DNA from 4 places in the Staphylococcus casei genome. Region 4 is predicted to be linked to each of the others. Evidence: riboswitches for the same ligand, from Rfam matches in the RefSeq annotation. Region 4 holds a riboswitch; each other region holds the start of a gene.
The links. A riboswitch is a leader RNA that binds a small molecule or an ion and turns the genes downstream of it on or off. The one in region 4 is predicted to bind thiamine pyrophosphate.
Positions count from the first base shown of each region.

Region 1: another riboswitch for thiamine pyrophosphate. It lies ahead of thiC (phosphomethylpyrimidine synthase ThiC); the one in region 4 lies ahead of QMO72_RS08435 (3-oxoacyl-ACP reductase).
Region 2: another riboswitch for thiamine pyrophosphate. It lies ahead of tenA (thiaminase II); the one in region 4 lies ahead of QMO72_RS08435 (3-oxoacyl-ACP reductase).
Region 3: another riboswitch for thiamine pyrophosphate. It lies ahead of QMO72_RS09240 (ECF transporter S component); the one in region 4 lies ahead of QMO72_RS08435 (3-oxoacyl-ACP reductase).

Region 1 is NZ_CP125718.1:475,549-483,531, forward strand. Features, by position in the region: gene QMO72_RS02065 (haloacid dehalogenase type II) at 1-240, shown strand, start outside; gene QMO72_RS02070 (phosphatase PAP2 family protein) at 650-1,549, shown strand; TPP riboswitch at 1,755-1,858, shown strand; gene thiC (phosphomethylpyrimidine synthase ThiC) at 1,956-3,692, shown strand; gene QMO72_RS02080 (GNAT family N-acetyltransferase) at 3,863-4,360, opposite strand; gene srtA (class A sortase SrtA) at 4,573-5,166, shown strand; gene QMO72_RS02090 (N-acetylmannosamine-6-phosphate 2-epimerase) at 5,241-5,909, opposite strand; gene QMO72_RS02095 (MurR/RpiR family transcriptional regulator) at 6,074-6,871, shown strand; gene QMO72_RS02100 (ROK family protein) at 6,925-7,797, opposite strand.
Region 2 is NZ_CP125718.1:898,336-906,318, reverse strand. Features, by position in the region: gene QMO72_RS04200 (HD domain-containing protein) at 1-614, shown strand, start outside; gene yidC (membrane protein insertase YidC) at 751-1,620, opposite strand; gene thiE (thiamine phosphate synthase) at 1,708-2,346, opposite strand; gene thiM (hydroxyethylthiazole kinase) at 2,350-3,141, opposite strand; gene thiD (bifunctional hydroxymethylpyrimidine kinase/phosphomethylpyrimidine kinase) at 3,131-3,952, opposite strand; gene tenA (thiaminase II) at 3,945-4,634, opposite strand; TPP riboswitch at 4,714-4,812, opposite strand; gene QMO72_RS04170 (transglycosylase family protein) at 4,957-5,625, opposite strand; gene QMO72_RS04165 (single-stranded DNA-binding protein) at 6,102-6,521, opposite strand; gene QMO72_RS04160 (YwpF-like family protein) at 6,711-7,154, shown strand; gene fabZ (3-hydroxyacyl-ACP dehydratase FabZ) at 7,213-7,650, opposite strand; gene murA (UDP-N-acetylglucosamine 1-carboxyvinyltransferase) at 7,708-7,983, opposite strand, start outside.
Region 3 is NZ_CP125718.1:1,909,375-1,917,357, reverse strand. Features, by position in the region: gene purH (bifunctional phosphoribosylaminoimidazolecarboxamide formyltransferase/IMP cyclohydrolase) at 1-408, shown strand, start outside; gene purD (phosphoribosylamine--glycine ligase) at 431-1,669, shown strand; gene QMO72_RS09250 (energy-coupling factor transporter transmembrane component T family protein) at 1,738-2,544, opposite strand; gene QMO72_RS09245 (ABC transporter ATP-binding protein) at 2,537-3,955, opposite strand; gene QMO72_RS09240 (ECF transporter S component) at 3,968-4,543, opposite strand; TPP riboswitch at 4,630-4,731, opposite strand; gene graF (glycopeptide resistance-associated protein GraF) at 4,950-5,084, opposite strand; gene auxA (lipoteichoic acid stability factor AuxA) at 5,350-6,651, shown strand; gene QMO72_RS09225 (class I SAM-dependent rRNA methyltransferase) at 7,029-7,983, shown strand, end outside.
Region 4 is NZ_CP125718.1:1,743,851-1,751,833, reverse strand. Features, by position in the region: gene smc (chromosome segregation protein SMC) at 1-17, shown strand, start outside; gene ftsY (signal recognition particle-docking protein FtsY) at 14-1,231, shown strand; gene QMO72_RS08450 (putative DNA-binding protein) at 1,218-1,550, shown strand; gene ffh (signal recognition particle protein) at 1,576-2,943, shown strand; gene QMO72_RS08440 (LLM class flavin-dependent oxidoreductase) at 3,054-4,361, opposite strand; gene QMO72_RS08435 (3-oxoacyl-ACP reductase) at 4,389-5,141, opposite strand; TPP riboswitch at 5,257-5,355, opposite strand; gene rpsP (30S ribosomal protein S16) at 5,678-5,944, shown strand; gene rimM (ribosome maturation factor RimM) at 6,214-6,720, shown strand; gene trmD (tRNA (guanosine(37)-N1)-methyltransferase TrmD) at 6,720-7,457, shown strand; gene rplS (50S ribosomal protein L19) at 7,559-7,909, shown strand.

The DNA.
Region 1 (7,983 bases), 1.3 Mb from region 4:
AAGCAATATAAACCGAGTCCTGCCAGCTATGCACTCGTTTTAGAATATTATAAATTAAAGCGTGAGGATATTTTATTCGTATCATCGAACACATGGGATGTTACAGGTGCGGCTAATTTTGGATTTAATACGGTCTGGGTAAACCGAAAAAATGAAGTGTTTGATGAAAATGGACAGCAACCTACGATTACGGTGAACAATCTTAATGAAATGGTAAAGTGGTTGGAAATGAATAAATAATGCTAAAAGAATATTTATATTATAGTGCATAGTAAACAAAGTAAAACGACAGATCTCATATTATAGAGGTCTGTCGTTTTATGTCTGACTGAGTATAACTCAGCATATGAAGAACTTTTTATGAAAATAATTTTCGCTACTCATTTAATATATCACTTTATAGGAGATTTGTGACCTTACAGTACTGTCACATTAACTAAAAATGAGTAAAATGCATAATGATGAAATTCAGGCTTAAATTGCTGATATTACTACATTAATAAATACGAATAACGATAAAGTAGTATATAATATTTAAATTTTAAACATATTTGTTCGTATTAAGGGTAATGATGAGTTGGAAAATAATTTTAATTCAAATAAATAAAAATATTTTTAAAGTTTTAGTTATTTGAAGTCTGGAGGATATATGGTTATTTCGAAAAGATTAGCGACAATCATTCTAGTCATACTTAGTATCATTTTACTATTGGCTTTATGTATTGACTTACCTGTTTCACAATGCTTTATGAATCAGAATTCTGTATTTGGAACAATATTTCAAGATTTAGGGTTATTTCCGCCTACATTAATATTAATTATTTCAATGATTATTTTAAATTTTTATACATTTTCAAGATTACATAGCAAGTTAGCTAAATATATCATTCTAATGATGACATTTATTTATACGTTAATAAAAACAAATTCACTTCTGTCAGAAACAGTGCAATATGTCGCGTCAAGTTTAGATAATATTAATAAGCATAAACCGATAGGTGTGGCTAGTAATGAAGGTGATGCAGGAAGTGCATTATCTATAGGTTCAGGGTACTTAATTACATTTATTATTTTGCTTATTATCATAATAGTTGTCTATCAATTTTGGTTAAAACGTATAGATCAAAATGAAATAGAAAGGTTGTTTAAAGTAGCACTAGTTAGTTTTTTTGTATTACTTGTTGGATTAGAAACTATTGATAGTTTAAAAGAATTATGGGGACGTGCAAGACCATATGAAATTGGCAATCATGGAGCGCATTTTACAAATTGGTTAACAGTAAATGGTAATACTGGACATAGTTCTTTTCCTTCAGGACATACGACTGATGCGGCATATTTTATGTTTATTGCCTTTTATTTTAAAAAGTTAAAATCCCAAAAAATGGTATTTAATATTGGATTGGCGTATACAATTATTATGTGTCTCAGTCGTTTACGTATTGGTGCACATTTTTTAGGGGACGTTACGATGTCATTTATGTTAATTTTTATGTTAATGATTGCAGCAGATTATATGATTAATAAGTTGAATACGTACAAAATGTAATACTTGAAATTAATATATTCAAAATAAGTTTAAGCTAGAGGATATTGAAGTACTATATATCTTCTGGCTTTTTTACATGGTTTAGCGTACTGATAAATTAGAAAGTGAAAAAATATGATAAATTCTCGAAAAAGAATATGAATATTTTTTATAAATTTATTTGTAATTAAAAATGATTAGTGTTAAGTTTAAAACAGAATTTAATATCAATTGCTAGGGGTGCTTTTCAATAGCTGAAAGAGACGTTAGTCTCAACCCTTTGAACCTGATCTGGTTAATACCAGCGTAGGGAAGCATAACAAAGCAGTTTCAAAATGTAATTTGATGCTGTTTGTTGTTTAACTTCACTATATATGCGATTTCTGACCAGGTCTCCTAGCAATAATACATGCTAAGGAGTTTTTTTATGGAACAAGATAAAATTGAATTAAAGAAACAATTTCCATCTAGTCAACGATTATGGATTAGCGGTGAAGAACGAGATATTCAAGTGCCTTTTAGATCAATAGAACTATCACCGACTGTCACAGAGCAAGGCACAACGCCTAATGAATCAGTAGTTGTTTATGATACTGCTGGACCTTATCATGATCATGATTATGAAGTGAATGTTCAAAAAGGTATACCACAATTAAGAGGCAAGTGGATTGAAGAACGTGACGATACGAAATTTTATGAAGGACGCAAAGTCGTTTCATTGGATAATGGTTTTAAAAAAGATAACCATAAAAAATTCGTAGAAACACCTTTTAAATATAAACCACGTAAAGCAAAACCTGGAAAAAATGTGACACAAATGCATTATGCCAGACAAGGTATCATTACAAAAGAAATGAAATTTATTGCAACAAGAGAAGATGTATCAGCTGAGTATGTACGTTCTGAAATTGCACGTGGACGTGCGATTATTCCTAATAATATCAATCATCCAGAATCAGAGCCAATGATTATCGGGAAAAACTTTCAAGTGAAAATTAATGCTAATATCGGGAATTCAGCAGTGAGTTCTTCGATAGAAGCAGAAATAGAAAAATTAGTATGGTCAATTCACTGGGGTGCTGACACAATTATGGATCTCTCAACTGGTAAAAATATTCACGCAACACGTGAGTTTTTATTGCGTAATTCTCCAGTTCCAGTTGGGACAGTTCCAATCTATCAAGCATTAGAAAAAGTAGATGGTAACGCACAAGATCTTACTTGGGAAATTTATAGAGATACGTTAATTGAACAAGCTGAACAAGGTGTAGACTATTTTACGATTCATGCAGGCGTATTATTAAGATATGTACCAACTACAGTGAGTCGTTTAACCGGTATTGTTTCACGAGGTGGTTCAATTATGGCGCAATGGTGTTTAGCGCATCATGAAGAAAGTTTCTTATATACGCATTTTAGCGAAATTTGTGAAATTTTAAGAGAATATAATATTGCAGTGTCTTTAGGCGATGGTTTACGACCTGGATCAATTTATGATGCAAATGACGAAAGCCAAATCTTGGAATTAAAAACATTAGGAGAACTTACAGCTATTGCATGGAAGTATGATGTTCAAGTGATGGTTGAAGGCCCTGGTCATGTGCCAATGCATAAAATCAAAGAAAATCAGGAGCTTGAGGATTTTTATTGTCAAGAAGCACCATTTTATACTTTAGGACCGCTTACAACAGATATTGCCCCAGCTTATGATCATATTACTTCTGCGATAGGAGCCGCACAAATTGCGAGTTATGGCACTGCGATGTTGTGTTATGTTACACCTAAAGAACATCTAGGGTTGCCTAACAAAGATGATGTAAGAGAAGGGGTAGTCACATACAAGATAGCGGCACATGCAGCTGATTTAGCAAAAGGTATGAAAGGTGCCCAAAAAAGAGACGATGAGATTAGTAGGGCACGTTTTGAATTTAGATGGTATGACCAATTCAACCTTTCTTTAGATCCGGATAAAGCGAGATCATTTCACGATGAGACGTTACCGGCAGAATCTGCAAAAGTTGCGCATTTTTGTAGTATGTGTGGGCCGAAATTCTGTTCAATGCGTATCTCTCATGACTTACGAAAAAACCCTGAATTGAAGGCAGAAGGATTGAAACAAAAATCAGAAGAATTTGTGTCTGAAGGTAGTAAAATATACCATTAAATATAGAGTCACAGCATATAATGTTTAATTTCAGACTGCCAACAAGGTTTCGACTTTGTGGCAGTTTTTTTGTATGCTTTCTTCAATCATTATCTGAAATTTTGAGTTAATCTGTGTCACTATCTTTAAATACAATATTTGTGCAATAAAAGTCACCTTAAATGAGCGATTTAATCGTTGTTACTTAAGTCGAGTTGATAGAAAGCTAAGTCTAACCATTTATCAAATTTATAGCCTACATTATGAATTGTGCCTGAATGGGTGAATTTAAACTTTTTATGTAGGTAGATACTATAATCATTCGTTGCATCAATACCAGCTACTAATGTTTTATATCCATTATCACGTGCAGTTTGAATAATTTCAGCAAGTAATAGAGAAGCAATACCTTTACCTCTATGGTGCTTATTTACATAAATAGAATGTTCAATAGAATATTGATAGGCTGGCCAATCACGAAAAGACCCATAAGTTGCAAATGCGATTGCTTCCCCTTGTTCTTCATATACGAGTACAGGTTCATGATTATTTGCCTTTTTTTCAAACCATTCTTCACGTGCTTCAATAGTTTGTGGATTGTAGGTATATACTGCAGTGGTATTTAAGATTGCATCATTATAGATATCTAATATATTTGGTAAATCTGTTTTAGTAGCATGACGTATCATAAGCAGCGCATCCTTTTTAGATTATTTTAGGTAATGTAATTACAATTATTTCTATTTATTTATATTTAACACTTATTTTGATTAAGGTGCAATTTATTGTAATAAAATTCACGAAAATATCACGATAAGGTATGATAAATATAAATATATATGATAAAGTATTGTGCTATACTTAAAATGATAAATGTAAGTGTAAAGGGAGGTATTAGAGCATGAAAAAATGGGGCAACCGACTCATTACAACTGTTGGCATATTACTCATATTAGCTGCTGTTTATATGTTTGCTAGACCGTACATTCAACACTATTTTGCTGCCAAAGATAACGAGGAAAAAATTGAAAAATACGAACATAAACAACGACATCATACATCCACCACTATACCTAAAGATAAAACAAAAATGGTTGGCTATATTTCGGTACCAGATGCTGATATAAAGACGCCGGTTTATCCTGGTCCTGCTACGCCGAATCAACTTGATAGAGGGGTTAGTTTTGCTGAAGGAAATGAGTCACTAAAGGACCAAAATATTGCGATTGCAGGACATACAGTTAAAGGATCTTCTGATTATCAATTTTCAAGTTTACCTAAAGCACATAAAGGCAGTAAAGTTTATTTCAATGTAGGAAATGAAAAACGCACTTATAAGATTACTAAAGTATTTGATGTACAACCAGATGATGTACAAGTACTAGATGAACAAGATACTCCTACTAAACAATTAACTTTAATAACATGTGACAACTACAATGAACAAACAGGTGAATGGGAAAAACGTAAAATATTTATAGCGAAAGCGATATAAATCAATGAAGACCGTAATAACATCATTGTTTGAGTAATTATTTACACAACGCATGTTCACGGTCTTTTACCTGTTTATTGATTCATAGCTTGTATAAAGCGCTTAGTAATTTCCTTAGGACGTGTAATTGCGCCACCTACTACTGTGCAATGAACACCGAGATCTGTGACTTGTTTTAACATTTCAGGTGTCATCACATTACCTTCAGCAATGACTTTGGCATTTACATGATTGAGCACATCTTTAAGAAATTGGAAGTCATTTTCGAATAAAATATGACCTTGTGTATATGGTGTATAACCTCGTAAAGTCGTTCCAATATAATCAAATCCGAGTTTATCAGCATATTGTGCTTCTTCCACTGTAGAAATATCAGCCATTAGCTCAATATTCGGTGCAGTTTCTCGTAAATAAGCAACAAGATCTTGAAGTGATTCTTTGGGACGCGTTTGCATTGTAGCATCTAGGGCAATAACTTCACACTGACTTGTAATAAGTTCATCAATTTCTTGACGTGTGGCAGTAATAAAGACATTAGATCCAGCATAATCTCGTTTAACAATACCAATAACAGGCAAATCTATTTCTTTTTTGATTGCGATAATATCTTCTTTCGAATTTGCTCTAATACCAACTGCGCCACCTTCATATGCTGCGAGGGCCATTTTTGACATGATAAATGATGAATGTAATGGCTCATCAGATAAGGCTTGGCAAGAAACAATTAATCCCTTTGGTAACATAATTACACACTCCATAACTTTAGTAATTTTAAAAAATAAATTTAATTATATTTGGCAGGTAATTTCAATATAACATCAAGAAAATATTAATCAATACATTTGTTTGTTATGAAAAACATTTTCATTTATACTTTGGATATACTTATTTTGAGAGGGTGGCTTAAATGAAATTTGAAAACCGAATACAGCGCTATCATCACGTATTTACCAAGACGGATAAGCAAATTGTAGATTATATTCAAAATAATGATTTTGATGATACATTTTCAACGATCAATTCTTTGGCTTATGCAATCGGAACATCGCCAGCTACGATTACGCGTTTTAGCAATAAATTGAATTACGAGAATTTTCAAGATTTGAAATTCAATTTACAACAAGAAATGACAGATAAAAAAATAGAAAATAGTCCACTTATACAACGTATCCATAAATATCATCAAGATATTATACAACAAACAGGCGAATTTATCGCAGATGATAAAATACAGAGTTTCGTGAACCAAATCATACGTAGTCGACAAATTATTTATGCGGGATTAGGTAGTTCTGGCTTATCGGCTACAGAATTTTATTATCGGATGATGCGTATGGGGTTAAAAGGAAATGTTTCAACAGATGCCCATCAAATGAAAATTTTTGCGTCTCTATTATCGGCATCTGACACGTTTGTAGCTATTTCGAATAGTGGTGAAACTACAGAGCTGATTGCAGCAGCAGAAATTGCACATGAACAAGGGGCATATGTCATTGCAATTACAAATTATGAGGGTAGTGCTTTAACACAATGTGCAGATTTAGTGTTAATAACAACAGATCAATCTAGAATTAATGATTCCAGATTTATTAATACTCAAATTGCTACACTTTTTTTAATTGATATCGTAAGTTATTTATTGTTAGACGATGAGTATATGCAAGCTGTTTATCAAAAAACGAAACATGTTATTTTGAATGAATAAAAAATTAACCTGTGAAATATTGATATTCCAATATCAATATTTCACAGGTTATATTAAAATCTAGACACTGCACCGAATAAAGCGGCATGATTTTCACTACGTACAGTTTGAATAGGTGCATGGCCAAATTGTAATGGTAAAAATTGATTGATTTTCGGTGTAATATATTTAAGTAATTGTTCACCTTGAGTCGATACGCCACCACCAATCAGAATTAACCCTGGATCATACAGGATTTGTATTTGAGCAAGACCTTCTGCAACATCGCTACCCCATTGGTTAAGTATAGCTAGAGCTGTAGGGTCATGATATTTTGCTGCTTCGAATAACTTAGGTACATCATCACCATATGCAAACGTATAGTCATGCATCAATGATTTAAGTGCTGAAGTGGAAGCACGTTGTTCAAATGTGGTACCATCTTCTATTTTATATAATAAATATCCTATTTCATTTGCCCTATTTCGTTCCCCATTATATAGCTGTAACGTATTATTATAAAACGCGCCACCAATACCAGTCCCTAAAGTAAGACAAAATATATTTTCCTGATCGTATTTATGGAAAACGAGTTCACCTAATAATGCAGCATTTACATCGTTAAACACATGCACTTGAGCACTTAAGGGTGATAGTAACGTATGAAAATTTGTACCTTTGAAGTTAGGAATAGTTGGCCCACTATAAACTACTATGCCATGAACCTCATCAATGACACCGGCGCTAGAAATACCAACTTTTAAAGGATTGATATTATATAGCTGTTGGTATGTTTCTACTAAGTCATATACGACATCAACGATAAAGTGATTGATATTGTTTGGCGTAGGCACTTTTTTATAATCTATGAAATGATGTGATTCATCTAAAACTGCAGCTTTAATCGCGGTGCCCCCGATATCTATTGCTATTTTGTAATTTTCCACTTAAATCAGCCTCCTTGATTCTTTGATTACTAATTACATACATAAAGGGAAATGTCTGTTGTTCTATGAAAAATATTTTCATAGATATGACATTAATTTGATTATTATTTTCAAAAATCTATTGCTACTCTTTATGATAGCGTTTACAATTTGAACTGTAAATGAAAAATATACGAAGTTATACGC
Region 2 (7,983 bases), 850 kb from region 4:
CTTACATGACTACTTTTCACTCTAATGATTCTACTGGGCATGATGTTGCCCATATCAAACGTGTTGTAAATATGGCTAAATATATCGCTAATAAGGAAAATGATGGAGATTTATTAATTATTGAATTAGCCTGCTTATTACATGATACAATTGATGAGAAACTTACTGATAGTAAACAAGCAAAAATAAAATTATCAGGCTTTTTAAATCAACTTGCACTATCCTCACATCAGCAAGCAGACATTCTACATATTATTGAAAATATGAGTTATCAAGATGGACAAAATAATTCAGTACAATTATCTAAAGAAGGTCAAATCGTGCGTGATGCTGATAGACTTGATGCAATTGGCGCCATTGGAATTGCTCGTACATTTCAATTTGCTGGTCATTTTAATGAACCCATGTGGGTTGATATACAATCTGATATACCGTCTAACCATGAAGCTACGGATTATATTGACTGGTGTCCTTCAGCAATAAAGCATTTCTATGAAAAATTATTCAAACTCAAAGATTTAATGCATACTGAAACTGGTAAACGTATTGCCCAACAACGCCATGAATATATGAGAGCGTTTGTGAACCAATTCTTTAAAGAATGGTATGTTTAATATTAAAGTTACATATATTTTATTTTAGATCACAAAAAAGTACACCCCTATTTTTAATAGGGGTGTACTTTTATTTTGAGTATGGCGTTTTATACCATAAACGCTTTTATAGGTTTCAATCAATAATTAAAATACATTATTTTTTCTTATTTTTCTTTGAAACCACTTGCGTATTTGATCCTTTAGTTACTGAGTTTGCTGTGTTTTGTTTCATCGCTTCTATCATTGGCGCAACTTCTTTTTGAGCAAGTTTAGAATAATACATATTCGCTACTTGTGTTTGTACGATTAAGAAAGCCGCACTCACTGACCAATATAAACCTAAAGCTGATGCTGAACTTAATGAAATCCACACAATCATAATTGGTGAAATCACCATCATCATATAACCCATTTGACGCTGTTCGTTTGGCATACTCTTACTTGAAACATAAGCTTGTAAGAAGTATAAGATACCTGCAATAATTGTAATCCAAATGTCAGGTTTGGATAAGTTGAACCATAAGAAATTAGGATGCTCTGTAAAACCACCGCTAGAAGGATATTTCAATACAAAGAATAATCCCATAATGATTGGCATTTGTATTAGCATTGGTAAACAACCTAACATACTCTTCATTGGATTCATATCGTATTTTTTATATACTTCCATCATTTCTTGGTTTGCTGCCATTTTTTCTTCTTGGGTACGTGAACGCTTAACCTTCTCTTGAATTGCATCAATATCAGGTTTTGCAACTTTCATTTTTTCACGCATCATATGACTATTTTTATAATTAGATAACATGAATGGCAATAATACTAAACGAATTGCCAATACAAGTACGATAATTGCTAAACCATAGTCATTATTAAAACTAGTCCCCAACCAATGTATAACTTTGTCCATCGGCTCAACGAACGTATTATAGAAAAATCCATCCTTATTTTCAGGTTTTGAATAGTCACAGCCTGCTAAAAAGACCATTACACCTAATAATAAAGGTAGTAGCGCTTTCTTCTTCATTTTTCCACCTCTAATGATATATTCACATAGAATTTATTTTATCACACTCAAGGAAAAGTAGAAAACAAAAAAAGAAAATATTATACTTTATTCGACAGTTTGTAAAAATTGTTGCACCGTTTGTTCAACATGTTCACTTTTAGCAATTGCCGATATTAGAGAAAGACCATCTGCACCTGCGTATATGACGTCGCTTGCATTCTCTAAACTAATACCGCCAATCGCAACAATCGGGAAGTTATCTATATAGTTTCTTAATTGAGGTATCATTTCTGGCCCTACTGGCGCGTTTGCATCTCCTTTAGATGTCGTGGCATACATTGGACCTACACCAATGTAATCAACGTATGTTAAATCAGAACGATTATATTCTTCAATATCACTCACACTAAGTCCGATTATTTTGTCATTAAATTGTTTAGCAAATGTACTTACATCCAGATCATCCTGCCCTACATGTATTCCATCAGCATTAATTTCTTCAGCTAGCGCTACATCATCATTAACTATAAATGGAACTTGATAACGATGACACAACGCACATAACTGTCTCGCCAATTTGACTTTCGCTTGTCCTTTTAGTGCTGTCGTCCCTTTTTCTCTAAATTGAAACATTGTAATACCAGCCTCTAGTGCTTTAGTCAATATCTCTTTAATAGAACTATTTTCAGGTACATCTTGAGTACCGCAAATGAAGTAGACTTTTAAGTACTGTTTGTTAAACATGTATTACACCTCTTGTATACGACGATAAGCTAAATAATCATCGAATGAAATATGATAAAGTGCATTAAGTAATTCAATCATAAAAGTGCCAGGGCCTTTATGATGAGCCACTGCTTCTGCTTGTTCAGCAGCGATATTATATAGTGCTACTGCTTCTACTATCGCTTCTCTTGCTTGATCTTTTTGAGAGGGTAAGAAACTAGCTAACACGCCGCCTAATAAACAGCCAGCCCCCGTGACTTTAGTAAGCATTGGAGAACCATTTGTAATTTTTATAATTTGGTTATCTTGTATAATGACATCTTCTTTACCCGTAACGACTATGGCTGTTTTTAAATGCTCATGTGCCATTTTCGCAATTTCAACAGAATTTAATGTCACATCACCATCTGTCCCTTTCATAGTTGTATCATTGTTTACTAAGGTTAAAATTTCAGATGCATTACCTTTAATTATCGCAATATCGACTTCTTGTAAAAAACGATGACAAAATGCTTTGCGATATTGTGAAGCGCCTACTGCAACTGGGTCGAAAACCACGGGAGTACCCACTTTATTCGCAGTCTTTGCAATAGTCATAATGTCTGCTTCTTTCGCTTTTGTGAGTGTGCCGATATTTATTAATAATGCATGCGCTGCATTTAACATATCGGTAGCCTCTTCTGGTGCTTCACTCATTGCAGGACTCGCACCTAAACTTAATAAACCATTTGCAGTAAAATTTTTAACTACATCATTAGTATAGCAAATCACTAACGGCTGATTAGCTCTTAGTATTTCTAAATTATTCGTCATCTAAACCGACCTCTTTCATATACGCAAAATGGTTTACTGGCCCTCTTCCTTGACCAATTTCAGGAGTATATTTAATACTTAATGAGATAAATTGTTTAGCTTTGTTTACAGCATCATACACCGATTTACCTTTAGCTAACTCAGCAGTAATCACTGCTGAAAATGTGCAACCAGTACCATGCGTATGTTGTGTTTCATAACGCGGTGACTCAAACGTGAATACATCTTCTTTGGTAAATAAATAATCTTTTGCTGTATCAAGGTTTTCTGAATGACCACCTTTAATGACCACACCTTTACTACCAATATCGTTAATAAATATATTCCCAGCCTTATAAATTGAAGCTTCATCCGTTATCTTCAATCCTGTAATCTCTTCAGCTTCCGGTAAGTTTGGCGTAGCAACTTTTGCATAAGGTAATAAAATATTTTGTAAGTCTGATTTGGCATCATCATCCATTAAAGCATCACCACTTTTAGCTAACATCACTGGATCTATTACATATGGAATGTCAGGATATTTTTTTAAATATAATTGAATTAATTCCATCATTTCTTTAGATGCAATCATACCCGTTTTTAAAGCTTGAGGTAATTCATCATCATATACGCTTTCAAGTTGTTCAGACAACCAGCTTGTTTCCAGATTGTGAATGTGTTGGACACCTTTTGTATTTTGGGCCACAATACTTGTAATCGCTGCCATACCGTAGACACCACAAGCATGAAATGACTTTAAGTCTGCCATTACGCCAGCACCTCCAGTTGGATCTGTTCCAGCGATAGTTAATGCAATTTTAGGTTTATTCATTATTATCTCCTCCATAAGACCAAACTTCTTCAGTAACTGACATATTAAAGAAATTACGTTCATGTACTGTACTCTGTAAAAAACAGTCTTTAATCGCATGTTTTTCTTGATTAGTACAATTTTGAGTTAACTTATCCATTAAATTATCAAAAACATGTACAAGTTCATCCATTTCTGTACTGTAAAAGACAAACCATTCTTTCAATAATGCATCGTTATTAAGCAATTCATCTTGCAAAGCTTGTTTAGCAATGACTTGATAGACATACGGACAAGGTGCCATTGCTGCAATTGTATATGCCGCATTTTCTTTTGCATAAGCATTAAAATACATATGTTTTATATAATGATCACCACTTGGCGGCCATACTTTCTCTTTTACAATTTCATTATAAGGCTCGTTAACAAAATCAGCTAATATTTCATGTGCTTCTACTTCCCCATCTACAATAAACTGAATTTGTTCCACTAAAAATTGGACATCTTCCAATTCCTGCATTTTTGGTATAAGTAACGCATAAATATTTGCAAATTCTTTTAAATATGAGGCATCTGCCCTTAGGTAATACTTAATTACAGCTTTAGATAAATTACCTTTTAGCATACCCTGGATGAACGGATCTTTATAAATAGCTTCTATGATTGGTTGTGACGCTTGTTTTAACTCACTTGAAAATAACACTGTTAGTCCTCCTGATAATAAAAAAACTACAAACCCAAGTAGGGATGTAGTTAATCGATAGGAAAATTAAGTAATTAAACTATGAATTAAACTACTTTCCTACGTTGGTATTAACCAAATCAGGTTGTAAGGGTCTGAATAAATTCATCTCAGCACAAAGGCTCCCCTAGTAGTAATTTTATAAATTTTATATTTATTTAAACATAACAAAATGTATTAAATAATGCAAAAAAATGCGTTTCATACAAAAAAGCATCTCTATCGCTATAATAGAGATGCTTGCTTTAATATTAAAACATTGATTCAAAGATACTACTTGAAATTATGCAGTAACCCATTGTGATGCACCAGCTGAGTTGTATAAATCTACTGCTGCTTGGTCTTGTACTGATTCTGGTGCTTCAGTTGGTGATACACCTTTATATTCTGCAGGTGCTACTGAATCCCATGTACTTTGTAAGAATTGGTATTTACCTGCTGCACCTGATGAAGGGTTTACAGCTTTAAGGTCGCCACCTGATTCACGTTGAGCGATTTGTTGTAAATGAGCGTTAACATTTACTGATGATCCTTCAGAAGCTTCATTTGATGATTCACTTGAAGTTTGAGCTGAAGTTGACTCTTGTTGTGGTTGTTGCGTTTGTTCAGTTTGTGGTGCCGCTTCTTGTTGTGGTTGTTCTGTTTGTTGAGCTTGTTCACTGTTATCTGCAGATTGTTCTACTGAACCATTAACATCTCCACCATAGCTCCAGCTAAAGTTTTGACCGTCTGATTCAAAGTGATAATCAACACCATTTAAATTAAAATTATAGTTATATGAACCTTCTTGAACAGGAGATTCATTTAATTGACTTGAATTTGATTGCGCTAGTTGTGCTAACTGCGCTTTATCGATACCTTGTTCTGAAGCATCTGCTGTATTTCCTGCTGATGCTGCTCCTGTAACTCCTAGACCTACTGCTAATGTTGATGCAATAATTGTTTTTTTCATTTCCAAAAAGTCCTCCTATAAGGTAATTAGTTTTATGATTAATTTGCTAGTTACAACTATAACATTCAAAAATATGTAGTAGGTTACAGAGACATAAAAAAAACAAGAGTTTTTTTACATGAAAATTACATGGTAAATGTGTATATTTTTATCAAACTTATAATTTAAACTTCATCATAATGCCATTTAAATACTAAATTAGCGCATCACATCGTGTAATAAATTTGTAATTTATCAGATTATTCAGTCTAATAATGTTGCTTTTTCAGTATGCTTAGCATTTTTACAACTATATTTTCACTTTTTCCTCAAGCAACATCAATAGAGTTACCAAGGAAGTGTTGCATTCAATAAAATAGCTATCTCTCTTATTTGTATTTTAAGAGAGATAGCCAGAAAGAAGTATAATTGATAGTAGGATTTGATGTATATTAATTTGGATGGATTATATTTGGGATAGTTATAATGTGGGAGTATTATACAGTTTCATATATATCGGTTTCTTGTACAGTTATTTCATCTAATGACTCATGGTTGGGTTCTAGTTGGAATGGCTCAAATACCGCTTCTGTTTCAACTTTTGATTGTGGAGACATAAATTTGATAGTTTCAATATAAATTTCTGATACAAAGTGCGTCTGTCCTTCTTTTGTAAATTTACGTGATTGCATTTGTCCTGTAATACCTACCAGTGAACCTTGATTAATATATTTTTCAATATTACTGGCTATCTTTCCAAATGCTTTACAGTATAAATAGTCACAAATTGTATTTTGATGCTTATCTTTATAGTTTCTAGTAACTGCTACACAAAATGTAGCTAATTTACTGCCCTCCTTTTCAAATATTTTTGGAGCTTTCGTAAGTCGTCCTACAACGACGATATTATTTATCATGTGTCACCTCCTTCATATTCTAATCATATTTAATTTTGATTTTAGAGTCAAAATACACTTTCAACTTTTTCAAAAGTAAAATCTCACAGTTTTCTACAATTATTTCCTTTCTGTTTTAAAACTACGTTATAATGATTATATAAATAAAGGAATTGTAGAATTTAAATTTACTAATTGGATGTGAAGACGATGAAAACATTTAAAGCCGTTCGATTTCAAATCGTATCAGAAAGTGGTGGAGTGACTGAATACGAATTAGATGATGGGGTCATTATAAATAAAGAAAATAGTGGCACTGGCTGGTTACTTGAAATCGTCATTTCAGACTTCCATTATGAAACTATGAAGCAATACATGGAAGATGAGACTTTACTTGATATACGTGTAGTTATTACACGTCCAGCGAATGATCCAGCGCTCTTTGATGCAACAATAAAAAATATTAGTCGCCTTGAACATTCAATTTCTGTAGTTTTTGAATGTCATATTTATACGCTTAGACAAGTATATGCTGAAAGTTTATTAGAACAGTTGATAGACGAAGGCCTAACTGGAGAAGACTTAAAAAAATCATTTAATCGAATGATGCAATCTAAACCAAGGCTCAAGGATGAAAGAGTTGAAAGAAATTAACATAAAAAAGCCTTAAAGATTTGTTAATACTATCAAATCTTTAAGGCTTTTTTATTTATTATTTATCTTGCAACGCAAACGTTAGCTCACAGCTACAAGCAAGTTGACCATCTACAGTAGCTTTCGCATTACCTTTACCGATAGGTCCTCTCATCTTAGTAATCTCAACTTCTAATACTAATGTATCTCCAGGCGTTACCTGTCTCTTGAATCTACATTTATCGATGCCTGCAAACAAAGCAAGTTTCCCTTTATTGGCTTCATCATTTAACATAGCTACTGCACCAGTTTGTGCCAAAGCTTCAGTAATGAGAACACCAGGCATTACTGCATATTCAGGGAAGTGACCTTGGAAAAATGGTTCATTACCAGATACCTGTTTAATTGCTACACAGCGTTTACCTTCTTCATATTCAACGACTCTATCTATTAATAGAAATGGCTGTCTATGTGGTATGATTTCTTTTATTTGGTTATAGTCAAAAATTGTTTCCATTTTTGCTTCCTCCAACTCTTTATTCTATGATGCTTATAATTAAATACTAACATAGTATTAGTCTTGAGTACGTTTAATATCTGCACCTAAAGCTTTTAATTTGCCATGTAAGTCCACATAGCCTCTGTCTAAATGTATAAGTTCAGTTACTTGAGTCGTTCCATCGGCTACTAGACCAGCTAATATTAATGCCGCAGCTGCACGTAAATCTGTTGCTTTGACTTGAGCACCTTGAAGTTCACTTTTTCCTTCTATCTTAGCACTTCTGCCTTCTACTGTTATTTGGGCATTCATACGTTGGAATTCAGCAACGTGCATGAATCTATTTTCAAA
Region 3 (7,983 bases), 170 kb from region 4:
GATAATGTAGTATTAAAACGTGAAGATATGAATATAGTAACAGAAGTGGAACCAACTGAAGCGCAGTGGGATGCTATGTTACTTGGTTGGAAAGTGGTTGCATCTGTTAAAAGTAATGCAGTCATTTTAAGTAATGCGAAACAGACGGTTGGAATTGGTGCTGGTCAAATGAATCGTGTAGGTTCTGCGCAGATCGCAATTGACCGTGCATTAGAAATTAATGAAGATGTTGTAATGGTATCAGATGGATTTTTCCCAATGGGTGATACAGTTGAATTAGCGGCTAAATCTGGCATTAAAGCGATTATTCAACCAGGTGGTTCAATTAAAGACCAAGAGTCTATTGATATGGCTAACAAATATGGTGTGGCTATGGTAACTACTGGCGTTCGTCATTTTAAACATTAAGGAAATCGGAGGCAATTATTATATGAAGGTACTAGTAATTGGTGCAGGTGGTAGGGAACACGTCTTAGCACATAAGCTAAAGCAATCACCACTTGTTACAAAAATATTTGCAATTCCAGGTAATGATGCCATGACAGAAGTTGCACAAGTTCATACTCATATAGCAGAAACAGATCATGAGCAAATTGTGACCTTTGCAAAAGAAAATGACATTGAATGGGTAGTTATTGGTCCTGAACAACCATTAACAGAAGGTTTAGCAGATAAACTCCAAGAAGAAGATGTTAAGGTGTTTGGACCTAATAAGGCTGCTGCCCAAATTGAAGGTTCTAAATTATTTGCTAAGCAATTAATGGAAAAGTATGAAATTCCTACTGCAGAATATAAAGAAATTACAAATAAACAGCATGCATTGGCTTACATTGAATCATGTGAATATCCAGTTGTTTTAAAAAAAGATGGATTAGCAGCAGGCAAGGGCGTTATTATAGCGACAACATATGATGAAGCTGTTGCCGGTGTAGAAGAATTGTATCCTGAAGAGCAAGGAGTTGTAGTATTCGAACAATTTCTTGAAGGTGAAGAATTCTCATTGATGACCTTTGTAAATGGCGATTATGCAGTACCATTTGATTGTATTGCACAAGATCATAAGCGCGCATATGATAATGATTTAGGACCAAATACAGGTGGAATGGGTGCATATTGCCCAGTACCACATATAGATGAAACGATTTTACAACGTACTAATGATGAAATTGCACAACCAATAGCAAAAGCGATGCTTGCGGAAGGCTATTCATTCTTCGGAGTATTATATATTGGTGCTATTATAACTGCTGAAGGGCCGAAAGTGATTGAGTTTAATGCACGTTTTGGTGATCCAGAAGCACAAGTACTGTTAACTCGAATGGAAAGCGATTTAATGCAACATATTATCGATTTAGAAGCAAAACAACCTATCTCATTCCAATGGAAAGCGCAATCAGTAGTCGGTGTCATGTTAGCTTCAAAAGGATATCCTGCTCACTATGAAAAAGGGAAGGTTGTTTCAGGTTTTAATCTTGATGGTAACTATTTCGTAAGTGGCTTGAAAAAAGTAGAAGACACTTATGTAACATCAGGCGGACGTGTCATTTTAGCACTAGGTGAAGGATCAGATATTGCTAGTGCTAAAGCTAAAGCTTATGAAGCAGTAGAGCAAATTAAAAGTGATGCCTTGTTTTATCGTAAAGATATCAGCGATAAAGCGATTCGTTAAAGTATATAGATGCGTAAACTAAAAGCAGATGACATTGCCGTCATCTGCTTTTTTTATTGATATGATTTTTAATAAATACTTGTCAGGCGTACATCTTCAATACCTGTTATAGGTATGAAGTGTGCTAATAAATAAGTGAGAAGTATGATAGCACCGACAGCTACTATGAGTATAATATCTTTATATGAGAAAGAAGTATTATAATAGTAGGTTCTAGGTCCATCTTTGAATCCTTTTTTTTCCATAGCAACCGACAGTTGATGTGCTTTTCTAATATTTTGGCTTAGTAACGGAATAACGATATGTTTAATACGTTTAAAACCTGTATAGTTTGATTTATCAATCATTTGATAACGCATTTTTAATGAGCGTCTAAGTTGGACTAAGGATGTAAACATCAATGGAACCATTCTTATAGCCGCCATAAAAGCATAAGCTATCTTCGGTTTAACTTTCAAATGCTGCATGAGACTGTAAAAAATCATCACGATTTGAGAAGTAAAAGCAATTAAAATACCAAAAAATGATACAGTTGACGTACGCATAGCTAAATGTAAGCCTCGATATAAACTTTCCGTAGTGATCTTTATAAAGCCTAATTGGAAAATCATGTGTGTCCCGGAACCATAAAAAATCATGAATAATGCTGATATCAAACTAAATATAACAGTAAAAAACACAAAGGCTAAGGTTATTTTGAGTTTCAAACCATTAAAAAGTAATAAAAAGACGAGCATGAACAATGTTAAATAAATCATATAATCAAATTGATGAATAAAAATAACAAAGACAAATAATAGTACTGCAATTATAAGTTTCGTGATGATATTAACATCATCTATAAAAGAATAGTGCTTTTTCCACATTTCAAACATGAGTACCACCCTTTAATTCATATAATTGATGTTGATCCACATGTAGTCTATGGGTTGGATACCTAGAAATAAGCTCTGAGTCATGCGTTACCATAATAATAGTTTGTCCATGTTGGATGCATTTTTGAAATAACTTAATAAGGTTAAACGTATTATGACTGTCTAGCCCGAAAGTTGGTTCATCTAATAAAATAAACTTAGAAGATGAGCTCAATGCAATAGCCACACTTAACCTTCGTTTTTGTCCCATTGATAATTCATATGGATGTTGTGATTGTACATTTTCTAAATTTAACGTTTTGAGCATTTCTACAGTCTCTTGCATAGCATCGTTTTTAGAAATAGAATGTTTTTTATATTGAATGAAAATTTCTTCGAAAACAGAATGTGTTATAAATTGTAATTCTGGATTTTGATACACTAAATACATGTGTTTTGCTGCATCTTTGATTTTAGACAAAGTGTGATCATTAATATACATTTTTCCTTCATATTTAATTAGTTGCATCATCGATTCTAATAATGTAGTTTTACCGCTGCCGTTTGGTCCAGTAATAGTAATCCAATCACCAGTGTTGATGATGTGTTCTGAAATACGTAAAAGTTTACGTTTACCTCTTTTGACTGTAACTTGTTTGAATTTAAAGTTACTATTTGTTGGTAACATCGCCGTATTTGGACATGAAGAGGGTTTAGGGGCGTATTGCCAAGCATTTGGATGCCATACGCCATATTCTGTTAATAGGTGCTCATAGTCGCTTAGCATCTTTGTTGGAGATTCGTCCGCTATGATTTCCCCGTTGTAATTAAACAAAAGCACACGATCTATATGTTGCCATATATGTTCCACTTTATGTTCTACAATGAGTACAGTTTGATCTTCCCACAAGGCCTTGATTTTTTGCCATAAATCAGCAGTTGCTTCTACATCTAACATAGCTGTGGGTTCATCTAAAAATAAAGTGTCTGCTTGTTGCAAAAGCGTTTCTGCAATTGCAAGTTTTTGTTTCATACCACCACTTAATTGGTTAATGTATTGATCTTTATCTACATTAAGTCCTACTGCTGTAAGTGCTGCTTTAATTTTTTCGTCCATATTATCACGAGGGACATTTAAATTTTCTAATACAAAAGCTAATTCTTCATAAACTTTAGGCATACAAAATTGACTGTCCGGATCTTGAAAAATAACGCCGCAGTTATGGTTAATGTGTAATTCATCATATTTCATTGGCAAATCAATAAGATTAGGCACAATACCACTTAAGACATTCAATAACGTACTTTTTCCAGAACCAGAAGGTCCTAAAAGTAATACTTTTTCTTTATCATTTATATTGATACTTAAATTATCAAATATTTTATGCTGTGCATTTGGATATTTTAGACGTAAATTTTTTGTTACTATCAACGAAATTGCTCCTTATAAGTTGTCGTAATCGCTTTGACTTGCTGGTCTAAACAATTTAGTTACACCAGTTTGATCCAAGGCTTTTACGATATAATAAGATAAAAGTCCAGCAACAACGATGCCACTTATAAGTCTAAACCCGATGTATAATGCGAGGTTCCATCCAGCAATTTCTGAAAGATAACCATAAGCGAAGTCAATCGGTAATGTAGCTACTGCAGCTAAAAGTCCAGCTAACATGGCAACCATAACAGTACGAGATTTATATTTAAAAATTGCAAATATAATTTCACAGGCTAAACCTTGTAATAAGGCATAAATTATAGTAGCTATATCAAAACGGCCCATTATTATAGTTTCGCCAGCCCCTGCAGCAAATTCAGCTAAAATAGCAATACCAGCTTTAGGGATAATAAGATAAGCAACGACAGCTGCCATAAACCATGCGCCATACGTCAATTCTTCAAAATGTAGTCCGGTAATTTGTACAGCTTTATAGACGAAATTCCAAATGTTGTATATCACTGCGAAAACAACTGCAATTAATACAGTTACGAGTATTTCAGAAAGCTTTAAACCTTTTGTCATGATCGTTTCCTCCTATATAAAAAACGCACAACCTTCTAGAAAGTTGCGCGTTTAAATAGTGGCATAGGGATACCAATCAAAGAAAAAGGTATCGCAATACACTTTCCTACGCTAGTTTAATCTAGATCAGGTTCAAAGGGTTTGAGGGTATACCTCATCTCAGTCACTAAACACCCCTAGTGCGAATATTATATTTAAATTTAACTATAATGTATGATTTTTCGCCAGTTCTGTCAAGGTCTCAATTTAATAATGGGGAATAATAAGCTGGTTAATCAATAGAGGAAGCGAGTTTATAAAGAGCATATAGAAAGTAGCGAAGTATATTGCTAAACTAAGGTAGGGAAGCGTATTAAAAAAGTAAGCCGAAGTAGTTTGGCTTACTCAAAGTGAATCGTCTATTGTCTTAATCCAATGTGTCTTGGATATTTTTTTTAGTTTCTTCCTCACCATCATTTGATGATGATTGTTGATCTTTTAATTTATCTTCAGCCGCTTTAGCTTTTTCAGCTGCTTGTTTATTTAATTCTTCTTTACTCATAAGTACAACACTCCTTAATTTTTAAGTAGAATATATTGATTGTATACCACGGAATTGAATCATTAAACAAAAACAAAGAAATGAATAACTATAAATTGTATATAGCCCATGCGTTTTTATACTTTTTATGAAATAATTGTTTAATAGTATAAATTATGTGGAATTTTGACTATACAACTATTTTATATCATACTATAGACTTATTTATTAGATTATTAAAGACAAGAACAAAATGTTCATATATAATAACTTTGAGGTGAATGGTATGTCTTTTTTTAAGAAACACGCTGAGATACTGTATAGTTATATTATAGGCATCGTTTCGCTTTTCACAAGTCTCATCATTTTAATTAATTTACCTTTAATTCACAAGTTAAATGGTAAAGGTAAGATTGAATTACATATTCATAATGTGTGGGATTTTATAAACGCGTTTTTCAGTGAAATTATTAGGGTGATGAGTAATTATATAGGGAACTTTCCTGTAGTAAGCGCAATCTTGATTCTTTTGTTTGGTGTTGCGTTAATACTTATTGGCTTCACGCTATTTAGAACAACGAGATATGACTATGATATTTCAATTTTCTTTTTAGTTATTGGTATTCTGTTCTTCATTATAACGCTTATACTCATGACACAAGTTTATAGCTTTTTTGCTGTTATTTTTGTGATACCTTTTGCGGTGCATATAGGTTACATTGTTTATAAAGATGAATTAAATACGGACCATAGAAAATATCATTATTTATGGATTATTTTCACTTATGGCATAAGTTATTTATTAACACAAATTGTGTTATATGGAAGAATAGATAGTGATCAAATTGTACCAATTGATATTCTAAGTGTTAACACGTTTTTCATAATTATGTGGTTACTTGGACAAATGTCAATTTGGAACTTCTTATTCCTAAGAAGATCATTACCATTAACGAAACAAGAACTCGGCGAAGAAGAACCGGAATTATCTAGAACGAGTAAAGGTGCAGTAACTACTCAAACAAAAGAATATTGGAAAGATTTACAAGACAAAACAACAGAATTTACACGTAAAACACGTAGAAGTGTAGATATTCAAAAAGCTAGGGATAAAAAGGATAAATTCATTAAAAAATGGAAAGACATTATTGATATTCAAGAAGATGATGTACCAAATTGGATGAAGAAACCTAAATGGCTTAAATCTGCATATGTAGAATTATGCTGTGGAGCAATTCTCTTATTCTTTACATTGATTGAATTTAATAATAGAAACGCATTATTTGTTTCTGGTGATTGGGAAATTTCTCAAACACAATATGTTATTGAGTGGATTACTTTATTCTTGTTAATGATTATTATAATAATTTATATTTTAACGACATTAACAAACTATTTAAAAGGTAGATTTTATTATCTGCAATTATTTATGGTAAGTTTTTTATTCTTTAAATTAGTTACAGAATTTGTAAACATCATGGTTCATGGATTATTATTATCAACATTTATTACACCAATACTTTTTATGATGTTGATAGCAATTATAGTAGGATTCATCATAAAATTACGTGAACCAGCAGAATATTAATTGATTAAAATAGTGTAGTTTGACTTAACCTATCTTCCAAATTGGTTGGAAGATAGGTTTTATTTTTTGTTTTTTTATAAAGAGGCGTAATTAATATAAAGATGTAAAAGTATTCATGCTAAGCATCACATTTGAATTGCTGATTTTAGAAAATAAATTAAACATGTAAATTTAAAATTTTATATTATGTTAGGGTGGAAAATGTTTAAATAGTACAATAAGGAATATAATTTAATAAAGTAAGGTTATTTTAACAGCAAATCAAAAATTAAGATTTGACTTGTGTAAATATTAATGGTGTTACAAAGCAGCTGAGATGATAAGATGAGTAAGTGAAAAATAAAAATAATTAATAGAAGAAAGGCTGACATAATTTTATGAAAACTGCCACATTAAATAAAGGTAAAGAAACAAAGTATTTAAATCAATACCCTTTGATAGACGAAGAGGATATATATGCTCAAGATCATTTGAAAGAAGGAGACTTATTTAATCTCGTTAATGATCAAGGGAAATATATCGCATCTGCATACGTAGGGCGTCAACACAAAGGCATCGGCTGGGTGCTTAGTTATGATAAAGATGAAGTAATTAATACAACATTTTTTGAAAGATTATTCGAAACAGCAAAAAGCGAACGTGAATACTTCTATCATGTAGACGGTACAAATGCATTTAGAGTTTTCAATGGAGAAGGAGACGGCGTCGGTGGCCTAACAATCGATAATTATGATGGTCATTATTTAATTCAATGGTATTCAAAAGGCATTCATAAGTTCCGTTATAATGTGTTATCTGCATTGAAATCTGTTTTTGGTTATACTTCAGTTTTTGAGAAAATGCGATTTAAAGATTCTGAAATTGAAGGTGGGTTTGTAGACGGTGATGCGCCAGAATTTCCAATTGTTATCGAAGAAAACTTCACATTCTATAACGTTCACTTAAATGATGGACCTATGACGGGAATCTTTTTAGATCAAAGAGAAGTAAGAAAGAAATTAAAAGATCAATATGCACAGGATAAAAATTTATTGAATGTGTTTAGTTATACTGGTGCGTTCTCAGTTGTTGCGGCAGAAAATGCTAAAGTAACAACTAGTGTTGACTTAGCAAATCGTTCACGTGCGCTTACAGAAGAGAACTTTGGTGTTAATGCAATTGATCCTAAATCACAATATATATATGTTATGGATACATTTGATTTTTATGGTTATGCAAAACGTCATGATTTATTCTATGACACAATTGTTATTGATCCGCCAAGTTTTGCGAGAAACAAGAAAAAAACTTTCTCAGTATTGAAAGACTATGACAAATTGATCAATGGTGCGC
Region 4 (7,983 bases):
AGGAGGAACAAGCATGAGCTTTTTCAAACGATTAAAAAATAAATTTTCAGGTTCAGATGAAAATCAACAACAAGATGAACAATTAGAGCAACTAGAAGCAGAACACAATAGTGATGAGGACAAAGATAAAACCTCAAAAAAACCTAAAAAATTAAAAGAAGCAGATTTTGATGAAGATGGCTTGATTTCAATTGAAGACTTTGAAGAAATCGAAGCGCAACAACTCGGAGCAAAATTTAAAGCTGGTTTAGAAAAATCACGTGAAAATTTCCAAGAGCAATTAAATAACTTGATTGCACGTTATCGTAAAGTAGACGAAGATTTCTTTGAAGCTTTAGAAGAAATGCTTATTACTGCCGATGTTGGATTTAACACCGTCATGCAACTTGTAGAAGAATTACGTGAAGAAGCACAACGTCGCAATATTTCTGAAACTGAAGATTTACGTGAAGTCATTGTGGAAAAAATTGTTGAAATCTATCATCAAGACGAGGAAAATTCTGAAGTAATGGATTTGGAAGATGGTCGTCTGAATGTGATCCTTATGGTGGGTGTAAATGGTGTAGGTAAGACAACTACGATTGGTAAATTAGCACATCGTTATAAATCTGAAGGCAAAAAAGTTATGCTTGCAGCTGGTGATACATTTAGAGCTGGTGCGATAGAGCAACTTAAAGTGTGGGGAGAGCGCGTTGGTGTCGAAGTGATGAGCCAAAGTGAAGGGTCAGATCCTGCGGCAGTGATGTACGATGCTATTAATGCAGCTAAAAGTAAAGAAGTAGATATTTTAATTTGTGATACTGCGGGACGTTTACAAAACAAATCTAATTTGATGAATGAATTAGAAAAAGTAAAACGTGTAATTGGGCGTGCTGTACCAGAAGCACCTCACGAAGTATTACTTTGCTTAGATGCTACTACTGGTCAAAATGCATTATCACAAGCAAAATCATTTAAAGAAGTGACAAATGTTACAGGTATAGTCTTAGCAAAACTAGATGGTACTGCTAAAGGTGGTATTGTATTAGCGATACGTAATGAACTACATATACCTGTTAAATACGTTGGCTTAGGTGAAAAATTAGATGACTTACAACCATTCAATCCTGAAAGTTATGTATACGGACTATTTGCTGATATGATTGAACAAAATGTTGATGAAGCTGACGAAATAGCAGCACCAAAGTCCGAAGATGATGACTTAGAAGGTAATTCCAATGAGTCAAAATGATTTAATTAAAACAATTCGAATGAATTATCTATTTGATTTTTATCAATCTTTGTTAACTGATAAGCAGCGTAATTATTTAGAACTATTTTATTTACAAGATTATTCTTTAAGTGAAATCGCTGATACTTTTGATGTGAGTCGTCAAGCAGTTTATGATAATATAAGAAGAACTGGCGACTTAGTAGAAGATTATGAAGAAAAATTGGGATTATATAAAAACTTTGAACAAAGGCAAGATATATACGGGAAAATGAAAGAACATATGAATGATCCAGAAAAAATAAAACAATACATTCAATCACTTGAAGATTTAGAATAGATGATTAAAAAGGAGGGTATTTGATATGGCATTTGAAGGATTATCCGATCGTTTACAAGGAACGATGCAAAAAATTCGAGGCAAAGGTAAAGTTACGGAAGCAGATATTAAATTAATGATGCGTGAAGTAAGATTGGCATTATTAGAAGCCGATGTGAACTTTAAAGTCGTAAAAGAATTTGTCAAAACTGTATCAGATAGAGCTTTAGGTTCAGATGTAATGAAATCATTAACACCTGGACAACAAGTAATCAAAATAGTGCAAGAAGAACTTACTCAACTTATGGGTGGAGAAAATGCTACGATTACTATGGCTAACAAACCGCCAACTGTTGTAATGATGGTCGGCTTACAAGGTGCAGGTAAGACAACGACAGCAGGTAAATTAGCACTGCTTATGCGTAAGAAGTATAATAAAAAACCAATGCTTGTAGCGGCAGATATCTATCGTCCAGCAGCTATTGATCAGTTACAAACTGTAGGTAAACAAATCGACATTCCTGTATATAGTGAAGGCGACCAAGTGAAACCACAACAAATTGTAGAAAATGCAATAAAGCATGCTAAAGAGGAACACTTAGACTTTGTGATTATTGATACAGCTGGGCGTTTGCATGTGGATGAAGCATTAATGGAAGAATTGAGTGATGTTAAAGAAATCACTAAACCAGATGAAATTATGCTAGTTGTCGATGCAATGACAGGTCAAGATGCAGTTAATGTAGCCCAATCATTTGATGATCAACTTGAAGTTTCAGGTGTGACACTTACAAAATTAGACGGCGATACTCGTGGTGGTGCAGCATTATCAATACGTTCAGTAACGCAAAAACCAATTAAGTTTGTGGGTATGAGTGAAAAGCTTGATGGTTTAGAACCGTTCCATCCTGAACGTATGGCATCTCGTATCTTAGGAATGGGAGATGTATTAAGCTTAATTGAGAAAGCACAACAAGATGTAGATCAAGATAAAGCTAAAGATTTAGAGAAGAAAATGCGCACATCTTCATTTACGTTGGATGATTTCTTGGATCAATTAGACCAAGTTAAAAGTCTTGGACCATTAGATGATATTATGAAAATGGTGCCTGGTATGAATAAAATGAAAGGCTTAGATAATTTGAATATGGACGATAAACAAATTGATCATATTAAAGCCATCATACAATCAATGACGCCAACCGAAAGAAATAATCCAGATGCATTGAATGTATCTCGAAAAAAACGTATCGCTAAAGGTTCAGGTCGTTCTGTACAAGAAGTGAACAGATTAATGAAACAATTTAACGAAATGAAAAAAATGATGAAACAATTTTCTGGTGGGGGCAAAGGTAAAAAAGGTAAACGTAAACAAATGGAAAATATGCTAAATGGCATGAACTTACCATTTTAGTTATTCGTTTGCTATAAATGAGTTGCTAGCTAGAAAATCAAATAAAAAAAGGGTGGTTTCCTAAAAATGGAAACTACCCTTTTTTATTGAATATGATATGTAATGATATATTACATTAGGCCAAGATGTTCGCGGAAAGTTGTACCATCGTAGGAGGATCTAAATAAATCTCTTTTTTGCATCTCAGGAATAATCAGATTTACAAAATCTTCCAAACTATTTGGAAGTACAGGGGGCATCAAATTAAAACCATCAGCCACGCCACAATCCATCCACAGTTCCATAGTGTCTACAATGTCTTTGGGTGTGCCAATTAAAGTTAAATGTCCACCACCAGCGCTAAGATAACCTAGCAGTTCTCTTAACGTAGGATTCTTGTCTTGGATGATTTCAAGTACGGTCTCATAACGACCTACAGGGCCTGTAAACGATTCAACCGGAGGTAATGGTGGGACAGGTTTATCTAATTCCCAGTTATGGCAATCTTGTTGTATGAAAAAGCTCAATTGCTTTAATGCAGTTTCAACTGGTAGCGCTTCGTCTAATTTTTGTTTTTTTGCATATGCTGCTTCATATGTCTCACCTACATATGTAACTAAACCAGGGAAGACCTTAATATGTTGCCTGTTTGGATCTTCACTCAGTAACTGTTCGTCTAGTTTTTGGCGAAAGGCCTTTGCTTGTTTTAAATTCCATGCAACAGCATAAACAGCATCAGCATATTTGGCAGCTAGTGCTATACCTTGGCTCGATGCACCCGCTTGCATTGCTACTGGTTTGCCTTGAGGGCTACGAGGTGTAGTAGATGGACCTTTTACATTAAAGTACTTTCCTTCGTGATTGAAAGGATGTATATGTGATGAATGAATTAAATGATTGTCTTTACGGTTATGTGAAAAATCATTAGGGTCCCAAGAGCTAAATAGCTTATTCATTAGTTGAGCAAATTCATGAGCTTTTGCATATCTTTCCTTGCGAGGTGGAAGTGCTGGCATATTATGATTAAAAGCTTCTAAATCAGTCATTGAAGTGACAAGGTTCCAACCTACACGGCCTTGAGTAACATGGTCTAAACTTAAGAGTTGACGAGATGCTGTAAAAGGATTAGAAAATGTACTGGAAATGGTGGCTACTAAGCCAATGTGATGAGTTACTTGGGAAATTGCAGTTAAACTTACTATAGGGTCGAACCAAAATGCTGGCATATCGCTTTGAGACTTTGCTGGGAATGAATGATTGTCTGCAAAGAACACAGCATCAAATAAGCCTTGCTCAGATATTTGTGCTAGCTCTTGATAATAGGATATATCTCCTACACGTTCAACGCTTGAATCAGGCATTAACCAAGCAGCTTGGTGATGACCACAAGCATATATTAATATACCAATATTGAGATGTTTCTTAGAATCTATAGTCATTACGAGATGCCTCCAAATTTCAAATTATTAATTCATCGTTAAACCGCCATCAATGGTATAGTTCTGTCCTGTTATACCTTTTGCTTGATCAGATACTAAATAGGCCACCATATTGGCAACATCTTGTAGAGCAGTAACTTTTTTCAAAGGTGTTGTCTGTGCAATCAGATCAAATACTTCGGCAGTTGTGGCAGCACTGGCATCTGTGGTTTTTAATAAGCCGCCTGATACAACATTAGCTGTAATGCCAAACTGACCTAATTCTGCTGCAATGTTACGTGTTAACCCGATAAGGCCAGCTTTTGCTGTTGTATATTCATGATAAGGTACCACAGGATTTTGATATAAATTAGTACCAATAGAAATAATGGCACCAGATTGTCTTTCTAAAAATTGAGGTAATACACTTTGAGTGACGTTAAATGCTGATTTTAAAGTGCCATTGAGTTGTTGCTGATAATCATCCCAAGATAAGTCTTTGAAAGATTTTTGCTGCGTAGGATCAAACTTGAACCCAACTAATGCATTATTAACTACCGCATCGATATGACCAAAACGTTCTGTAGCTTGTACTATTAATTTGTCGACATCGTTTCTATTTGTAACGTCAGCTTGAATAGCTATCGCCTGATGTTCGCCAAGCTCAGTTACTAGTTGCTCAGCCAGTACTTTATTTTGAAAATAATTAATAATAACGTTATATCCTTGTTGAGATAATGTTTTAACAATAACTGCACCTAAACCTCTACTACTGCCAGTTACTAGTACTGTTTTATTCATATAAATCACTCCTATTCAGATGTTTACTAAATAAAAAAACACAACCTTCACTATAGAAAGTTGTGTATGAAAAAATAACAGTATATTAATAGTAGAAGCGTTGTCTCTAAAAAATACGAAATCATTCACACTTTCCTCCGCTAGATTTAGCTAGATCAGGTTCAAAGGGTTTGAGTAGAACTCATCTCAGTTTAAAACACCCCTAGTGCTATTATTATTTAATTTATCTTCAATGTATATTTTATATATTCAGATGTCAAGTGGTGCTCTTGAAGACACACAGGAAAGTGATGCGTTAGATGGAAGCTAGGAGAAAGACCATAATGATGTTATAAGTAAATTACATTTCACTTGGATTGTTTATCGTATGCACTTTAGTAAAATGACATAAAAGCTTTCATATTGCTGTTTAATAAGGGCTTGACGATAATTTTTGAAAAAGGTCAAGAAGAAACTCTTTACAAATGTAGGAAGTACTGTTATTATTATCTCTTGTAGAAAATAAAAATTATGAACATACAAAGGAGAGAAAATAAATGGCAGTTAAATTACGTTTAACACGTTTAGGTTCTAAAAGAAATCCATTCTATCGTATCGTAGCAGCAGATGCTCGTGCGCCACGTGATGGTCGTAACATCCAACAAATCGGTACTTATAACCCTAACAGTGTGAATGCACCAGAAGTTAAAATCGACGAAGAATTAGCACTTAAATGGTTAAAAGATGGAGCTAAACCTACAGATACTGTACACAATATCTTATCAAAAGAAGGTATCTTGAAGAAATTCGACGACCAAAAATAAGCTTAAACTTATGTCACAAATATATCATTTGTAAGAGTACCGACTCAGGTGCTCTTTTTTTAAATGCTAAAAATGATGCATTTAATATTAGAAATGGTATTGAAAGCAAGGCACACACTTAATCGCTTGTTCTTGTCTTAAATTTATAATTTCCAACGTTGATTGATAACTAAGATGGATTTATCCATGTTATAATGAGTAGCGTAAAAAATAAAACATACATAAAAATTAGGGACACCTAGGATATATATTTTATCGGAGGAACATATATGAAAGTTGAAGTAGGAAAAATCGTTAATACACATGGCGTCAAAGGTGAAATTAAAATTAAATCAGATTCTGACTTTACAGAAACGCGTTTTCAACCTGGTGAAGTCGTGCAAATTGAACGTGAAGGAAAAGAACCGCTTGAATTTAAAATTGCTTCGTATCGTATGCATAAAGGGTTACATATGCTCACTTTTGAAGGCATTAATAATATCAATGATATTGAATATTTAAAAGGTGAAACGATAGTGCAAGAACGTGATCATGAGGAAATTGAATTGGGTGAGCATGAGTATTTTTATTCAGATATTATTGGGTGTACAGTCTTTGACGATGAGGATACGCCGATTGGTCGGGTAACAGAAATATTTGAAACCGGTGCAAATGATGTATGGGTTGTCAAAGGTGATAAGGAATATCTTATTCCCTATATTGCAGATGTCGTCAAAGATATTGATGTTGAAGGTAGAAGTATAAAAATCACACCTATGGAAGGGTTATTAGATTAATGAAAATTGATTATTTAACACTTTTTCCAGAGATGTTTGATGGTGTGCTAAATCATTCTATTTTAAAACGTGCTCAAGAAAAAGGAATGTTAGACGTTAATACAGTGAACTTTAGACATTTTGCTGAGAATAAACATAACCAAGTAGATGATTATCCATTTGGTGGAGGACAAGGGATGGTATTGAAGCCGGAGCCTATATTCAATGCTATGGATAGCATTGAACAAACAGAGGACACACGCGTCATCTTAATGTGTCCTCAAGGACGACCGTTTAATCAACAAATCGCACAAGAGTTGAGCGAATCAGAGCATTTGGTATTTATTTGTGGACATTATGAGGGTTACGATGAAAGAATAAGAGAACATCTGGTTACTGATGAAATATCAATGGGAGATTATGTACTCACAGGTGGTGAGTTACCGGCAATGGTCATGACAGATGCTGTAGTTAGACTATTACCGGGCGTTTTAGGTAATCAGCAATCCCATGAAGATGACTCATTTCAAGATGGACTACTAGAGTTTCCTCAGTATACACGTCCACGTAGTTATAAAGATATGGGTGTACCTGATGTATTGCTATCTGGTAATCATGCACACATCGAAACATGGCGTCACGAACAAAAAATCTTACGCACATTTGAAAAACGTCCTGATCTATTAGAATCTTATACCTTAACCGATAAGGATAAAGATATAATAGAAAGATATAAAAATCAATTGAAAAAAGACTGACAGTGTGCTAATATATTTTAAGTGTGCGACACACGAAAATCACTATGGTCCGCTGCTATATTTTGTCAAGGCAAGAACATAGGTTGAAGGAGAGAAAAATAATGAGCAATCACAAATTAATTGAAGCAGTAACTCAATCGCAATTACGCACAGATATACCTTCATTCCGTCCAGGTGACACTTTAAGAGTTCACGTACGTATTATTGAAGGTACTCGCGAACGTATCCAAGTATTCGAAGGTGTAGTTATCAAACGCCGTGGTGGAGGTATCTCAGAAACTTTCACTGTACGTAAGATTTCTTCAGGTGTTGGTGTGGAACGTACATTCCCATTACACACTCCAAAAATCGAAACGATCGAAGTTAAACGTCGCGGTAAAGTCCGTCGTGCTAAATTATACTACCTACGTGAATTACGTGGTAAAGCTGCTAGAATTAAAGAAATTCGTTAATCAGCATAATAAGCATGAAAAAACGGTTCCTAATTTAGGAACCGTTTTTTTTGTGCATATATTTCGTTCGAATT